DNA from 2 places in the Kitasatospora sp. NEAU-CNBT7 genome. Region 1 is predicted to be linked to the other one. Evidence: riboswitches for the same ligand, from Rfam matches in the RefSeq annotation. Region 1 holds a riboswitch; the other holds the start of a gene.
What was found. A riboswitch is a leader RNA that binds a small molecule or an ion and turns the genes downstream of it on or off. The one in region 1 is predicted to bind glycine.
Positions count from the first base shown of each region.

Region 2: it holds a riboswitch for glycine, as region 1 does, so the genes downstream of both, gcvP (aminomethyl-transferring glycine dehydrogenase) here and gcvT (glycine cleavage system aminomethyltransferase GcvT) in region 1, are expected to answer to the same signal.

Region 1 is NZ_JBXQQB010000007.1:44,502-52,909, forward strand. Features, by position in the region: gene AC2TEW_RS11880 (enhanced serine sensitivity protein SseB C-terminal domain-containing protein) at 355-1,242, opposite strand; gene AC2TEW_RS11885 (enhanced serine sensitivity protein SseB C-terminal domain-containing protein) at 1,409-2,203, opposite strand; glycine riboswitch at 2,361-2,466, shown strand; gene gcvT (glycine cleavage system aminomethyltransferase GcvT) at 2,643-3,761, shown strand; gene gcvH (glycine cleavage system protein GcvH) at 3,839-4,219, shown strand; gene glyA (serine hydroxymethyltransferase) at 4,307-5,572, shown strand; gene AC2TEW_RS11905 (L-serine ammonia-lyase) at 5,725-7,092, shown strand; gene AC2TEW_RS11910 (ATP-binding protein) at 7,458-8,006, opposite strand; gene AC2TEW_RS11915 (L,D-transpeptidase) at 8,122-8,408, opposite strand, start outside.
Region 2 is NZ_JBXQQB010000029.1:10,495-18,902, reverse strand. Features, by position in the region: gene gcvP (aminomethyl-transferring glycine dehydrogenase) at 1-2,841, opposite strand, end outside; glycine riboswitch at 3,081-3,186, opposite strand; partial or broken gene AC2TEW_RS29465 (PRC-barrel domain-containing protein) at 3,385-3,810, shown strand; gene AC2TEW_RS29460 (YsnF/AvaK domain-containing protein) at 3,814-4,557, shown strand; gene AC2TEW_RS29455 (MFS transporter) at 4,754-6,232, shown strand; gene AC2TEW_RS29450 (DNA polymerase IV) at 6,555-7,970, opposite strand; gene AC2TEW_RS29445 (SanA/YdcF family protein) at 8,061-8,408, opposite strand, start outside.

The sequences.
Region 1 (8,408 bases):
TTGCGAGGTGCGTGGTACCGGTCGGAAAGCGACCCGTGCCGATCAGGTTTCTCAGCTTGCGCGTTCGCCTTCGTGGGGCTCGCTACGCGCTCTGCATTGCGCAGCACTCTGTGTCATTCGGACAGCCTTGCGCCAGACCTCACAACCGAAGGATGCCCAACTGTGATCTGCCTGCATGCACGACTGTTTCCGCCGCATATCGCTCTTCACACAGGTGTTACGTGCCTGTCAAGACGCCCGCTGACGGATGGTCGCCAGTGGCGGAAAACTGCCAGGTCGGCGCGGGGGGACAAAAGGAAGCACCCGTGGGCGAAAACGCCTACGGGTGCTCAGAAAATGGCATACGAACGTATTTCAGCGGCCCGGGTAGCCCTGCCACGGCTGCTGCGGCCAGCCCGCCACCGACTGCCCCTGCGGGGGCGGATAGCCGTACCCCGGGTACGGCGGCTGCGGGGCCGCCTGCTGCGGGCCGAACCGGGCCTCGCGGTCGTAGAACGGACGCGCGTTGGCCAGCAGCCACATCGCCACCGGGTCGAACTCGTCGGCCAGCATCACCGTCGACACCGAGGTGCCCTCCGGCAGGTGCGCCACCGCGCGCTGGACCAGCGCCCGGGCCGCCTCGACCGCGGGCGGCGAGGTGTCGTACAGGTCGAGGCCGATCGCCAGGTAGGGCTCGCCGAGCGCGGGCCGCACCCAGACCTGCCGCAGCGAGCGCAGCGGCCTGACCTCGGCCGCCTGGTGCTCCAGCTGGGCGTAGAACTGCGGGACGGCCAGCTGGGGTTCGGCCAGCTGCAGCGGGCCGGCCGGGAGCCGGTCCAGGCCCACCGCGATCCGGCGCAGGTCCGCCCAGGGCACGCCGACCCCGCCGCCGGGCACGTGCGGGTCCAGCCACAGGCCCCAGCGGGTCCGGTAGAGCGCGTTGGCGATCTCCAGCCCGGAGATCGCCTCGTGGCCCCGGGCCCAGCCGCTCGCGCTCAGCTGCCCCGGCGAGGTGACGGCGGGCGCGTAGCCGAGACCGCCGATGTCCATGTTCCCGTACTGGGCGTCGGGGCTGCCGGGCTGTCCGTGCCACAGCAGCATCCAGACCTGGCCCTCGGCCAGCGCGCGCAACAGCGCTTCGTAGGCCTCGTACCGCTCGGGCGCGACCTGGGCCAGGGCACGCTCGATCGCCCCCGGGTCACCACCGGGGCGCGCCTGGCCCCACTGGCCCGGCGCGCCGCCGCCTGCCGCTCCCGCGCTCACGCGCCCACCTCGCTCTCGCCCGTCCCGTCGCCCCCGCGGCCCCGCCGCGCGGACTGTCGGCAGCAACCCTATGGGGCAGGGCCGACAGCCGTCATACCGCCGTCCCCCTACTGGACGGTCACCGCCGCGGCGGGCCGCCCGCGGGGCCCGGCCCCGGGCCCGCCGTTCAGGCGCGGACGTAGAACGGCCGCACCTGGGTGACCAGCCAGTCGACCACCGGGTCGGCGGCCAGGTCCAGCAGCACCAGGTGGACGCCCCAGGCCGGGGCGGCGGTTCCGAGCGCCCGGCCGAGCGCCTCGCCCACCCGGGCCGGGTCGGCGGGCAGCGCGGGGTCGAGCTGGATGCCCAGGTAGAGCAGGGTGGCCTCGCCCTCCACCTTGGCCAGCGCCCGACGGGCCGTCAACACCTCTGGCAGCATCGCGAGTTCGGATCCGGCGGCGGCCAGGAAGGCGTACGGCTCCTGGTGCGGCTCGGGCTCCTTGAGGGCGACCCGCGCCCCCTCGGGCACGCCGCCGTCCGCCGGCCGATCGCCCTGCGGGCCGCGCCGCAGCTCGCCGACGCCCTCCGGCGGCACCGGGATGCCGACCGGCGCCTCGGGGTTGACCGCGATGCCGATCCCCAGCGGCAGGCCGCGGGCGAACTCCCACATCGGCGCGATGGCGAAGGCCATCCCGGGCGCCTGGCGCAGGAACTCCTCCTGGGAGGAGAAGACCGGCACGTACGGCGCGCCGGCCAGTTCGATGGTCGGCAGGTCCAGCGACTGGCCCTGCTGGTCGGCGCCGGCCGGCAGCGGGATCCACACCTGGCTGCGGGCCAGCACCTCGATCACCCGGGGCGTGGCGCCCGGGTCGCCCAGGGCCGCGGTGAGCACCTGTTCCAGCTCGTTGACCGGCCAGCTCCCGCCCTCGGGAGCCGCGCCCGGCTCCGTCCAAGGCCGTGCCTCGCCCGCCGGGTACCCCATCCGTCTCTGCCCCTTCCGCCCTGACCGGGCGAGCCCGCGCGCCGCGCGCCGTGCGCGGGCCGAAGAACCGTCCCGCAGAGCGTATCGCCCGGCCCCCCTCCCGCAGGGCCCCGCAGGCATGCCATGATGACCCCGATCGAACTTCATACTGGCCGCTCGAACCCGCGCGGGAGAGTCCGGAGTGCCGTTCCACGGCACGGGCCGGCGCCGAAGGAGCAAGTCCTCCCCGGAATCTCTCAGGCCACCCATACCGCGCGGGCGAGGCACATCTGGAAAGTGGACACGGCCGCGCCGTGCGCCCACCCACGGTGCAAGCCGCCATTCTTGTGTGCGGTGAAGCTCTCAGGTTGTGACGACAGACGGGGAGACTCCACCCCCGCATGCCCGCATCCAGGTGCGGGCGCGCTCCGTGAGTGTCCAGCCAAGGAGTCCCGCCGCCATGTCCCTCCGCCACACCGCGCTCGACGCGCTGCACCGCTCGCTCGGTGCCACCATGACCGACTTCGCCGGCTGGGACATGCCGCTGCGCTACGGCTCCGAGCGCGAGGAGCACCTCGCGGTCCGCACCCGGGCCGGGCTCTTCGACCTCTCCCACATGGGTGAGATCACCGTCAGCGGCCCGCAGGCGGGCGAACTGCTGGACCACGCGCTGGTCGGCTTCATCTCCGCGCTCGGCGTGCTGCGGGCCCGCTACACCATGATCTGCCGCGAGGACGGCGGCATCCTCGACGACCTGATCGTCTACCGCACCGGCGAGACCGAGTACATGGTGGTCGCCAACGCCTCCAACGCCCAGGTGGTGCTGGACGCGCTGACCGAGCGGGCGGCCGGCTTCGACGCCGAGGTCCGCGACGACCGCGACGCCTACGCGCTGCTCGCCGTCCAGGGCCCGGAGGCCAACGGCATCCTGGCCTCGCTGACCGACGCCGACCTGCCGGCGCTGAAGTACTACGCGCTGCTGCCCGCCACCGTCGCCGGCCGCGAGGTGTGGCTGGCCCGCACCGGTTACACCGGCGAGGACGGCTTCGAGATCTTCTGCGCCCCCGCGGACGCCGAGCACCTGTGGCAGGAGCTCAGCAAGGCCGGCGCCGACAAGGGCCTGGCGGCCTGCGGCCTGTCCTGCCGCGACACCCTCCGGCTGGAGGCGGGCATGCCGCTGTACGGGCACGAGCTGTCCACCGACCTCACCCCGTTCGACGCCGGCCTCGGCCGGGTGGTGCGCTTCGACAAGACCACCAACGACGGCCGCTTCGTCGGCCGCGAGGCGCTGGAGCGGGCCGCCGCCGCGGCCGGGACCGCCCCGCCGCAGGTGCTGGTGGGCCTGGTCTCCGAGGGCAAGCGGGTGCCGCGCGCCGAGTACGCGGTGGTCTCCGCCGAGGGCACCCCGATCGGCCGGATCACCTCCGGCGCCCCCTCCCCCACCTTGGGCAAGCCGATCGCCATCGCGTACGTGGACGCCGCGCACGCCGCCCCGGGCACCGCGGTCGCGGTCGACGTCCGCGGCAAGCACGAGCCGGTCGAGGTCGTCGCGCTGCCGTTCTACAAGCGCGCCCGCTGACCCGCACCAACCCGACAGGCCGGTCCGCCCAGCGGACTGCTTCGCCCTACCCTCTTGCGATCCTGGAGAATGACGTCATGAGCAACCCCACGCACCTGCAGTACACCAAGGAGCACGAGTGGCTGACCGCGGCCGACGCTGACGGCGTCTCGACCGTCGGCATCACCAAGCACGCGGCCGACGCGCTCGGCGACATCGTGTACGTCCAGCTCCCGGAGGTCGGCGACACCGTGACCGCCGGCGAGACCTGTGGTGAGCTCGAGTCCACCAAGTCGGTCAGCGACCTGTACTCGCCGGCCACCGGCGAGATCGTCGAGATCAACCAGGCCGTCATCGACGACCCGGCCCTGGTCAACGGCGAGCCCTTCGAGGGTGCCTGGCTGTTCAAGCTCAAGGTCGAGGCGACCGACGAGCTGCTGGACGCCGAGGCCTACACCGCGTTCACCAGCGGCGCCTGACCCACCGCGTGAAAGGGGGCCGGCCGCAGCGCGGCGGACGGCCCCTTCCCCTCAGGTAACCGCCCAGCCCCACGGGAAGACCCACTCATGACGGTTCTCAACCAGTCCCTGCACGCGCTCGACCCGGAGATCGCCGCCGCGGTCGACGCCGAGCTGCACCGCCAGCAGACCACCCTCGAAATGATCGCCTCCGAGAACTTCGCCCCCGTGGCGGTCATGGAGGCCCAGGGCTCGGTCCTGACCAACAAGTACGCCGAGGGCTACCCCGGCAAGCGCTACTACGGCGGCTGCGAGCACGTCGACGTGGTCGAGCAGATCGCGATCGACCGGATCAAGGAGCTGTTCGGCGCCGAGCACGCCAACGTCCAGCCGCACTCCGGCGCGCAGGCCAACGCGGCCGCGATGTTCGCGCTGATCCAGCCGGGCGACACCATCCTGGGCCTGAGCCTGGCGCACGGCGGCCACCTCACCCACGGCATGAAGATCAACTTCTCCGGCAAGCTCTACAACGTGGCCGCGTACCACGTGGACGAGACCGGCGTGGTCGACATGGCCGAGGTCGAGCGGCTCGCCAAGGAGCACCAGCCCAAGCTGATCATCGCCGGCTGGTCCGCCTACCCGCGCCAGCTGGACTTCGCCGAGTTCCGCCGCATCGCGGACGAGGTCGGCGCGCTGCTGATGGTCGACATGGCGCACTTCGCCGGCCTGGTCGCGGCGGGTCTGCACCCGTCCCCGGTGCCGTACGCCGACGTGGTGACCACCACCACCCACAAGACCCTGGGCGGCCCGCGCGGTGGCGTGATCCTCTCCAAGGCCGAGTACGCCAAGAAGATCAACTCCGCGGTCTTCCCCGGCCAGCAGGGCGGCCCGCTCGAGCACGTGATCGCCGGCAAGGCCGTGGCCTTCAAGGTCGCCGCCTCGGAGGAGTTCAAGGAGCGCCAGCAGCGCACCCTGGAGGGCGCCAAGATCCTCGCCGAGCGCCTGCTGCAGGCCGACGCGACCGAGGCCGGCGTCTCCGTGCTCTCCGGCGGCACCGACGTCCACCTGGTCCTGGTCGACCTGCGTAACTCCCAGCTCAACGGCCAGGACGCCGAGGACCGGCTGCACGAGGTCGGCATCACGGTCAACCGCAACGCCGTCCCGAACGACCCGCGCCCGCCGATGGTCACCTCCGGCCTGCGGATCGGCACCCCGGCGCTGGCCACCCGCGGCTTCCAGGCCGCGGACTTCCGCGAGGTCGCCGACATCATCGCCGAGGCGCTGCTGCCCGCCTTCGACGGGACCAAGGCCACCGCGCTGAAGGCCCGCGTGACCGCGCTGGCCGAGAAGTACCCGCTCTACCCGAACCTGTAGTTCACCCCGGGGTACGGCGGACGACCCCCGCCGTACCCCTCGGTTCTCCGGGGCACCGCGCACACTGGACAGTGGACCGCGGTGCCCCGCGCCGTGCCCGCACCCCCCAAGCACCTCCGCACGTCTCCACGTGACCAGACAAGGACGTCCCCGTGGCCATCAGCGTCTTCGACCTCTTCTCCATCGGCATCGGTCCGTCCAGCTCCCACACGGTCGGCCCGATGCGGGCGGCCCGGATGTTCGCCCGCCGCCTGAAGTCCGAGGGTCTGCTGGCCCAGGCCGTCTCGGTGCGCGCCGAACTGTTCGGCTCGCTCGGCGCGACCGGCCACGGCCACGGCACCCCGAAGGCCGTCCTGCTCGGCCTGGAGGGCAACTCCCCGCGCACCGTCGACGTCGACCAGGCCGACCTGGACGTCGAGCGGATCAAGGCCGAGAAGCGGCTGCGGCTGCTCGGCGCCCAGGAGATCGCCTTCGACCCGGACACCCAGCTGGTGCTGCACCGCCGCAAGTCGCTGCCCTACCACGCCAACGGCATGACCCTGTGGGCCTTCGACGCCGAGGGCGCCACCGTCCTGGAGAAGACCTACTACTCGGTCGGCGGCGGCTTCGTGGTCGACGAGGACGCCATCGGCGCCGACCGGGTGGTCCCCGACGACACCGCGCTGCGCTACCCCTTCCGCACCGGCGAGGAGCTGCTGCGGCTCACCCGGGAGACCGGCCTGTCGATCTCCGGCCTGATGCTGGAGAACGAGAAGGCCTGGCGCTCCGAGGCGGAGATCCGGGCCGGGCTGCTGGAGATCTGGGGCGTGATGAAGGAGTGCGTCGACGCCGGCATGGCCCGCGAGGGCATCCTGCCCGGCGGCCTGAAGGTCCGCCGCCGCGCGGCCTCCGGCGCCCGCGCGCTGCGCGCCGAGGGCATCGGCCCGGCCAACGCGATGGAGTGGGTCACCCTCTACGCGATGGCCGTCAACGAGGAGAACGCCTCCGGCCAGCGGGTGGTGACCGCCCCGACCAACGGCGCGGCGGGCATCATCCCGGCGGTCCTGCACTACTTCCAGAACTTCATCCCCGGCGCCGACGACGACGGCATCGTCCGCTTCCTGCTGGCGGCCGGCGCGATCGGCATGCTGTTCAAGGAGAACGCCTCCATCTCCGGCGCCGAGGTCGGCTGCCAGGGCGAGGTCGGCTCCGCCTGCTCGATGGCGGCCGGCGGCCTCGCCGAGGTCCTCGGCGGCTCCCCGGAGCAGGTCGAGAACGCGGCCGAGATCGGCATCGAGCACAACCTGGGCCTGACCTGCGACCCGGTCGGCGGCCTGGTCCAGATCCCCTGCATCGAGCGCAACGGCATGGCGTCGGTCAAGGCCGTCACCGCCGCCCGGATGGCCCTGCGCGGCGACGGCCGGCACCACGTCTCCCTCGACAAGGCGATCAAGACCATGAAGGAGACCGGCGCCGACATGAAGATCAAGTACAAGGAGACCTCCCGCGGCGGCCTGGCGGTCAACGTCATCGAGTGCTGAGCCGCGCCCCCCGGGGGGGGGGTGCCCCCGGGGGGGGCGGTACGGAATCCGCACGTGAGGCGACCGTTGGCTGAATAATCAGAGGCCGTCACGCGAATCTATTCGCACACTGAAGGTGAAGTGGGTTACAAACCTTCCAATCCAATTTGCTCACATGCTGAGACCGTGCGATAGTCGAACAAGTCGGGCGTTGCGAGACGCCTGACGCGATCCACGGCCTCCATGACCCGGTCCGGCCGTCACCACCGCGCGGCGAGCACCCCCTAGGCCTGCACGGTGACCTGCAGGGGCCCCTGAACCGCGTACACCGTGGACGGGGGCCCCGCACTGTTTCCCGGGCCCGTCCCCCGGCCGCTCCGGGCCGCTCAGGCCGTCGTGCGCTCGCGCACCTTGAGCTCGAACCAGACGCCCTTGCCGCGGGGCAGCAGATCCGCGCCCCAGCGGTCGGCGATCTCCGACACCACCCGCAGGCCGTGCCCGGACTCGTGCAGCGGCTCGGCCGCCATGATCAGACAGGGCAGCGCCCGCGAGGAGTCCCGCACCTCGACCCGCACCACACCGGGACGGCGGACCACCCGTAAGCCGATGGTGCGCCCGCCCGCGTGCCGCACGGCGTTGGCGACCAGCTCGCCGGTGAGCAGTTCGCCGGCCTCCAGCTGCTGGTGCAGGCCCCAGTCGGCGAGCACGCCGAGCACCACCCGGCGCGCGACGCCGGCCGACACCGGCCGGGACGGCAGCCGGGCCTCCTGGTCCTCGGCCTGCTCCCGCAGCCGACGGCGGGCGGTGCGCTCCAGCTCGCCGGGCGTCAGCCGCTCCAGCTCCGACAGCGCCGGGGCGCCGCAGCCCGACGGGCCGTCATCGGCCAGTTCCGCCAGCCCATGTGATGCCCGGTCCGCTTCGCCCCATCCTGCCATGCGCCAATCATTGCGGAACGCATGCGGGCGCGTACGGACAATGACCAAACGATCACTAGGCGTCTGGCATATGCCCGCCGCGGCCGAACGCCCGCCCGGCGGACCGTTCGAACGCCTACCAGTTGTTCCAGGACAGGTTCCATCCGCTCAGCCCGTTGTCGGCCGCGACCTGCTTGCCCTTGGAGTTGACCACGGTCACGACGTCGCCGATCAGCGAGGAGTCGTAGAACTTGCCGGCCCGCGAGGAGGCGGAGCCGCCCTTGGCGTCGGCCAGGCCGATGCAGCCGTGGCTGGCGTTGTAGGAGCCGAACGCGCTGCTCCAGTAGTTGCCGTGGACGTAGGTCCCGGAGTCGGTCAGCCGCATCGCGTGCGGGACGTCGGAGATGTCGTACTCCTCGCCCG
Region 2 (8,408 bases), on a different contig from region 1:
CGCGCCGTCGATCCGGCTCACCGGCGGCCAGTACTTGTCGGCCGGGTTGACGCCGGCCGGGAAGACCGCCTCCTGGCGCGAGTACGCGTGCTCCCACTCGCCGGCCATGGTGGCGGCGGTGTGCGGGGCGTTGGCCAGCGGGTTGTCCTCGGCGGGCCAGGCACCCGAGCCGACCTTCTCGATCTCCGCCCGGATCTCGATCATCGCGGCGCAGAACCGGTCGATCTCGTGCAGGTCCTCGGACTCGGTGGGCTCGATCATCAGCGTGCCGGCCACCGGGAAGGACATGGTCGGGGCGTGGAAGCCGTAGTCGATCAGGCGCTTGGCGATGTCGTCGACGCTGACGCCCGTCTCCTTGGTGAGCGGACGCAGGTCGATGATGCACTCGTGCGCGACCAGGCCGCCGGGGCCGGTGTAGAGCACCGGGTAGTGCGGGGCCAGGCGCTTGGCGATGTAGTTGGCGTTCAGCACCGCGACCTGGGTGGCGCGCTTGAGGCCCTCGCCGCCCATCAGGCGCACGTACGCCCAGGAGATCGGCAGGATCGCGGCCGAGCCCCAGGGGGCGGCCGAGATCGGGCCGACACCGGTGGCCGGGCCCGCCTCCGCCTGCAGCGGGTGGTTGGGCAGGTACGGCGCGAGGTGCTCGCGGACCGCGACCGGGCCGACGCCGGGGCCGCCGCCGCCGTGCGGGATGCAGAAGGTCTTGTGCAGGTTCAGGTGCGAGACGTCGGCGCCGAACTTGCCCGGCTTGGCGAGGCCGACCAGGGCGTTCAGGTTGGCGCCGTCGACGTACACCTGGCCGCCGGCCTCGTGCACCAGGGCGCAGATCTGGGTGATCTCGGTCTCGTACACGCCGTGGGTGGACGGGTAGGTGACCATCAGCACCGAGAGCTGGTCGCGGTGGAGCTCGATCTTGGCCTTGAGGTCCTCGACGTCCACGTCGCCGTCGACCAGCGTCTTGACCACGACGACCCGCATGCCGGCCATCACGGCGGAGGCGGCGTTGGTGCCGTGCGCGGAGGACGGGATCAGGCAGACGTCGCGCTGGGCGTCACCGTTGGCCAGGTGGTAGGCGCGGACGGCGAGCAGGCCGGCCAGCTCGCCCTGGGAGCCGGCGTTGGGCTGGATGGAGACGGCGTCGTAGCCGGTCACCTCGACCAGCTGCTGCTCCAGGCCGTGGATCAGGCTGAGGAAGCCCTGGACCTGCTCGGCGGGGGCGAAGGGGTGCAGCTGGCCGAACTCGGGCCAGGTCACCGGCTCCATCTCGGTGGTCGCGTTGAGCTTCATGGTGCAGGAGCCCAGCGGGATCATGCCGCGGTCCAGCGCGTAGTCGCGGTCCGACAGGCGGCGCAGGTAGCGCAGCATGGCGGTCTCGGAGCGGTGGCTGTGGAAGACCGGGTGGGTGAGGTACTCGTCCTCGCGCAGCAGGGCGGCGGGCAGCGTGTCGGCGGCCTCGGCGACCTCGGTGTCCTTCAGGCCGAAGGCGGCCCAGACGGCGGCCAGGTGCTCGCGGGTGGTGGTCTCGTCGCAGGAGATCGAGACGGTGTCGGCGCCGGCCTTGAACAGGTTGACACCGGCCTCGGCCGCGGCGGCGACCACCTCGGCGGCACGGCCGGGGACGCGGGCGGTGACGGTGTCGAAGAACGCGCCGTGGACGAGCTCCACGCCGCCGGCCGTCAGGCCCTCGGCGAGGGCGGCGGCGTAGCGGTGGGTGCGGCGGGCGATGTCGGCCAGGCCGTCGGGGCCGTGGTAGACGGCGTACATGGAGGCCATCACGGCGAGCAGCACCTGGGCGGTGCAGATGTTGCTGGTGGCCTTCTCGCGGCGGATGTGCTGCTCGCGGGTCTGCAGGGCCAGGCGGTAGGCGCGGTTGCCGTCGCGGTCGACCGAGACGCCGACCAGGCGGCCGGGCAGGTTGCGGGCGTACTGGGCGCGGACGGCCAGGTAGCCGGCGTGCGGGCCGCCGAAGCCCATCGGCACGCCGAAGCGCTGCGAGGTGCCGCAGGCGATGTCGGCGCCGAGCTCGCCCGGCGACTTCAGCAGGGTCAGCGCCAGCAGGTCGGCGGCGACCGCGACGACCGCGCCGAGGCCGTGCGCCTGCTCGATCAGCGGTGCGAGGTCGCGGACCGCGCCGGAGGCACCGGGGTACTGGAGCAGCACGCCGAAGACGCCGCGCTCGGCGATCTCGGCCGGGATGCCGTCGGACAGGTCGGCGACGACCACCTCGACGCCGGTCGGCACGGCGCGGGTCTCGATCACCGCGACGGTCTGCGGCAGGGTGTCGGCGTCGATCAGGAAGACACCGCCCTTGACCTTGGTGACCCGGCGGGCCAGCGCCATCGCCTCGGCGGCGGCGGTGCCCTCGTCGAGCAGCGAGGAGCCGGAGGTGTCCAGGCCGGTCAGGTCGGAGACCAGGGTCTGGAAGTTGAGCAGCGCCTCCAGGCGGCCCTGGGAGATCTCCGGCTGGTACGGGGTGTAGGCGGTGTACCAGGCCGGGTTCTCCAGCACGTTGCGCAGGATCACCGGCGGGGTGAAGGTGCCGTAGTAGCCGAGGCCGATCATCGAGGTGAGGACCTGGTTGCGGTCGGCCAGCTCGCGCAGTTCGGCGAGCACCTGGGCCTCGCTGCGGCCGGCCGGCAGGCCGAGCGCGGTGAGGCTCTTGATGGTGTCGGGCACGGCGGCGTCGGACAGCTCGTCCAGGGAGGCGTAGCCGACGTGGGCCAGCATCTTCTCCTGGGCGGCCGCGTCGGGGCCGATGTGGCGGGTCTCGAAGGGGCTGGCCAGCTCGAGTTCGGCGAGGGTGGCGTCGCTGCGGCGACCGTGGGTCGGCTGGGCGTTCATGGGGGTCGAGGCCTCCTGGTCGATGACCGGCTGGGGTGCGGGCGCCGACCGGCCTGCACCGCCGCTGGGCGGCGGGGACCATGAGCGCACGAACCCGACAGGCCTCCCCCTCTGTCATCGGGACCTGAGAGCTTCGCCCGCACGGGCGGCCCGGAGGGCCACCTGTCGGCTTGCACCGTCGGTGAGGGTGGTGCCGTCGGCTCCCGCGCCGGCGGTCCTGCCCTGCTTTCCAGAGTGACCTGTCCCACACGGTACGGGTGCCTGAGAGATTCCGGGGAGGAGTTGCTCCTTCGGCGCCCTGGACGCCCGCCGCGGCGGGCCCAGGGACTCTCCCGAGCGGGCTCGGCGGTCGCCGCCCAGGGTACCAGCGAGATTCCCGCGGATCACGGGCCAGGGGCGGCCGGTCCGCACTGCCGTTCCCCGGACGGCGGCGCCCGGGTCGCCCACGTCCGATTGATGGCTTTTCGTGTGAAGTGGCGGGCGGCCAGCTCCTCCGACCGCCCCCCGACGGACTGGTCAGGAGCAGGCGGACTGGAGGACAGCGTGCAGACCGATATCGATCCGCGCGACCTGATCGGACACAAGGCGGTCGACCGGAACGGTGACAAGATCGGTACGGTCGACGAGGTGTATCTCGACGACGCGACCGGGGAGCCCGAGTGGGCTGCGGTGCGGACCGGGATCTTCGGCCGGGACGCCTTCGTCCCGCTGACCACCAGCGAGTTCGCCGGCGACGAGTTGCGGGTCCCGTACGACAAGTCGCTGATCAAGGAGTCCCCGGACTTCGGGGTGGGCCAGCACCTCTCGCCCGCGCAGGAGTTGCAGCTCTACCGCTACTACGGGCTGGACGCGGGCGGCGGCACCCCGCCGCCGCCGTCGGCGACCAACGGTTCGGCCGCGGCGGCCGCCGCCGTGGCCGCCGACCGCAGCAAGGACCGGGACTTCGGCAAGGTCTCCTCCTCGCCGCAGACGATGACCGCGCCCGAGCCGGGCACGACCAACGCCGCGCCGTTCGCCCCGCACGCCGCCGCCCCGATGGCGCCGCCGGCCTCCGCCCCGGCCCCGGCGCCGCAGGCGGCACCCGCCGAGGACCCGCCGACCATGCAGCTCGGCTCCCCGCTGGCCGCCCACCAGGCGACCACCCAGCACGGCCCGCCGCAGTCCGCGGCCCCGCAGCCGTCCAACCACCACGACGCCCAGGGCGACACCAGGATGCCGGGCGCGGCGCAGCAGCCGGCGGGCCCGGCGTCCAGCGCGCCGAGCGGGCCGGTGGAGATCACCTGCCGCGAGGAGCGGCTGGACATCACCACCGAGTGGCACGTGCTGGGGACCGCGCGGCTGCGCAAGTACGTGACCAGCGAGCCGGTGGAGCGCAAGGTGCCGGTGGTCCGGGAGCGGGTCCGGGTGGAGCGGGTGCCGGTGACCGAGGCGGAGCGGGCGTCGCTCAGCGAGCAGGAGATCGTCGAGGGGATGGAGGAGGTGACCCTGCGCGAGGAGCGGGCGGTGGTGCGCAAGTACCTGGCCCCGATCGAGCGGGTGCGCCTGGTGGTGGAGCGGTACACCGAGGAGGAGGTGATCCGCGAGGAGCTGCGCCGCGAGCAGGTGGAGATCCACGACAGCACGTCGGCCACGAATCCTCCGGTGCCGCCGCCGGTCGGGCCGGTGCAGCGGCCCGCCGAGCCCTCCCTGCGGCCGGAGCCGCTGCGGCCGTCCTGAGCCGCCGCGGTCCGCGCCGGCCGCCCGCCACCGAGGTCCCGTCCCCGCCGCCGCGGGGGCGGGACCTCCGCGCTGCCGAAGCTTCAGCGATCGATATTTGACACAGTGAACTATTCAGCGGCATGGTTACTTCATTCGATTCACTATCTCTCGCCTGAAGCACTGAGCTCGGGCAGCCAGAACCGGAGGAAGAACCGTGAGTGAGGCATCTCAGCCCACCATCACGGCCGACAAGCCGACCAGCGCCCGGGTGCTCCCCGCCCTGGTGCTGGCCATGCTGGCGTTCAGCGTGGTGCAGACCGCAGTCGTCCCGATCCTGCCCTCGCTGGCCAAGGAACTGAACGTCTCCGGCTCCAACATCACCTGGCTGATGACGGCCAACCTGCTCTCGGCCGCCGTCCTGACCCCGCTGCTCGGCCGCTTCGGCGACCTGCGGGGCCGCAAGCCGATGCTGCTGGTCTCGCTGGCCGGCCTGGTGGCCGGTTCCGCGCTCGCCGTCGGCACCCACTCCTTCACCTGGCTGGTCGTCGCCCGCGTCCTGCAGGGCGCCGGCGGTGGCGTGCTGCCGCTGGCCATCAGCATCGTCCGTGACGAGCTCCCCCGGGAGAAGGTCACCGGCGGCGTCGCGGCGATCAGCGCCTCGATGGGCGTCGGCAGCGGCCTCGGCCTGGTCGCCACCGGCCTGCTGCTGGAGCACTGGAGCTACAAGTCCATCTTCTGGATGGGCCTGATCTTCGGTCTGATCGCGGTCGCCCTGGTCGCCCTGCGGGTGCCCAAGGACCCGGTCGTCGACAAGGAGGGCGGCGCCGACCCGCTCGGCGCGCTCACCCTGGCCGGCTGGCTCTCCGCGCTGCTGGTCGCCGTCAGCCAGGGCAACAACTGGGGCTGGACCTCCAACAAGACCCTCGGCCTGTTCGCCGTCGCCGCTGTCGTCGCCCTGGTCTGGATCATCATCGAGACCAAGGTCAGCCACCCGCTGGTCGACATGAAGATGATGTCCCGCCCGGCCGTCGCCTTCACCAACATCTCCGGCCTGCTCATCGGCTTCGGGATGTACGGCTCCTTCCTGGTGATCAGCAACTTCGCGCAGACCCCGGAGAAGCTCGCCCACTACGGCTTCACCGCCACCGTGCTGCACGCCGGCGTCATGCTGCTGCCGTCCGCCGTCGGCTCGATGGTCGCCGCCCCCGTCGGCGCCCTGCTGATCGCCCGCCGCGGCCCGCGCCTGCCGCTGGTGCTCGGCGGCGTGCTCGGCGCGGCCGCCATGGTCTACCTCGCCGTCCGCCACAGCGCCGAGGGCGACATCTACACCGCCTCCGCCGTGTTCGGCCTCGGCGTCGGCCTCGCCTACGCCGCGATGCCGGCCTACATCAACGGCGCCGTGCCGATCGAGCAGAGCGGCATCGCCAACGGCATGAACGCGGTGCTGCGCACCGTCGGCGGCGCCGTCGGTACCGCCGTGATGGGCGCCATCCTGACCGGCGACACCATCAAGGGCCTGCCGATCCCGGTGCTGCTGCCCACCCTGGACGCCTACAAGCACGCGTTCTGGACCGCCGGCGTGATGTGCCTGATCGCCGCCGCCGTCCCGTTCGCCATCCGCACCATCAAGCCGGCCACCACGCCCGTCGAGGCGGCCGCCCCCAGCCCCGCGCTGGCCAAGACCGACGCCTGACGAGGCGTCCCCCCTCGCGCTCGGGACGGGGCGCGAGGAGACCGGGCCCCGGTGGGTCGACGAGGGCATCGCGACCACCCCGGCCCCGGCCGACCGACGGCTCCGCACCTGGACGGGTGCGGGGCCGTCGTCGTACCCGCACCCCGCCCGGCGGCGCGGCGTCGGGTGAGCGCGGGCGTAGCCGGGCGCGGCGGCTCGGCACACGCGCAGTTCCGGCCAGCAGCAGCGCGACCAGGGGCACCACCGCTCAGTTCAGCGCCGCGGCAGCGGCGGGTGAGCGCAGGCGAAGCTCGACGCAGCGCCGGCCCGGCGCAGGCGCAGCTCAGCGCAGCGGCAGCGCGGCGGAGGGCTGCAGCGCCGGGTCGTCGACGGAGAAGGTGCGCACCCGCCCGGGCGGGCTGTCCGGGGTCTCGAACCGGACCGTCACCCGTCCCACCCCGCTGCCCTGCACCCAGCCCGGGCCGTACTCCTCGTGCGTCACGTCCTGGCCCGGCCACCAGCGACGCACCGCCTCCGGCTCGGGCTCCGGCTCAGCGGCCGGTGCCTCCCGGACCACCTGCGGCACGGCGTGCAGGCCGGCGCCCTGCGCCTCGGCCCGTTCCTCGGCCTCGGCGCGCTCCTGGGCCTCGGCGGCCTCCCGGACCGCCTGCGCGAACAGGTCCTCCTGGGTGTAGTCCGCCAGCTGGGCGACCCCCACCCCGAGCAGCCGGACCCCGCCGGTGGTGTCCACCTGCATCGCCAGCCGTCTGGCGGTGGACGCGATCACCTCCGGGTCGTCGGTCGGCCCGCGCAGCGTCTCCGAACGGGTCAGGGTGGAGAAGTCGAAGCGGCGGACCTTGAGCACCACCGTGCGGCCCGACCGCCCGGTCGCCCGCAGCCGGCCCACGCAGCGCGCGGCCAGCACGTCGATCTCGTGCATGATCCGGTCCCGGTCGGCCAGGTCGACCTCGAAGGTGTCCTCGACCGACACCGACTTGGCGTCCCGGTCCGCGACCACCGCCCGCTCGTCGAGACCTGTCGACATCTGGAACACCCCGGCGCCGTGCGCCCGGCCGAGCAGCTGCACCAGCTCCTCCAGCCCCGCCGCCGCCAGATCGGCGACCGTAGTGAGCCCCACCCGCCGCAGCACCTGCTCGGTGGCGGGACCGACGCCCGGCAGCGCGCGGACCGGCATCGGGCTGAGCACCGCCTGCTCGGAACCGACCTCCACCAGCACCAGGCCGTCCGGCTTGGCCTGCTCCGAGGCGATCTTCGCCATCAGCTTCGACCCGGCCGCGCCGACCGAGGCCGTCAGGCCGGTCCGCTCCAGGATGTCGGCCCGCAGGTCCTCTGCCAGCGCCAGCACCAGCTCGTTCCCCTCGGCCGGGCCCGCCGCGGCCAGCGCCGGACCGTACGGGCCCGCCTCCAGGTCCACGAAGGCCTCGTCCAGGCTGAGCGGCTCGACCAGCGGCGAGCGCTCGCGCAGCAGGCCCATCACGATGTCGCTGGCCCACCGGTACGCCTCGAACCGGCCGGTCAGGAAGGCCGCGTTCGGGCAGAGCCGGCGTGCCTGCGCCATCGGCATCGCCGAGTGCACGCCGAACCTGCGCGCCTCGTAGGAGGCGGTGGACACCACCCCGCGGCCGCCGAGCCCGCCGACCACCACCGGCTTGCCGCGCAGGCTCGGCTTGGCCGCCTGCTCCACCGCGGCGAAGAAGGCGTCCATGTCGAGGTGGATGATGCTCGGCACTGTCCGCACCCGTCGATCATCCCGCAGGGCTCTGACATTCCGTTCGAGCCACGGGACGGCCGGCGCTCGAACCGCCCGCGCGGGGCCGCCACGACCGGCTCAGCCCGCCGCCGCGTCCGCCAGCGCCCGGTCGACCCCGGCCTCGCGCGGGCCGAGGAACTGCGGGTCGGGCTGCAGCCAGGCGTCCAGCGCCGCCTTGCCCGCCCCCGGGATCTCCCGGAGCCCGCCGTAGAACCAGGTCGCGTCGTGCCACTCGTCCACGCCGACCGCGTACGAGTCGATGCCCGCCGCCCGGCACAGCGCCAGCGCCCTGCGCACGTGGAAGGTCTGACTGACCAGCACCGCCCGGTCGACCCCGAAGATCTGCCGCGCCCGGGCGCAGGAGTCCCAGGTGTCGAAGCCCGCGTAGTCGCCCACCACCCGGATTTCCGGTACACCCCGCTGGAT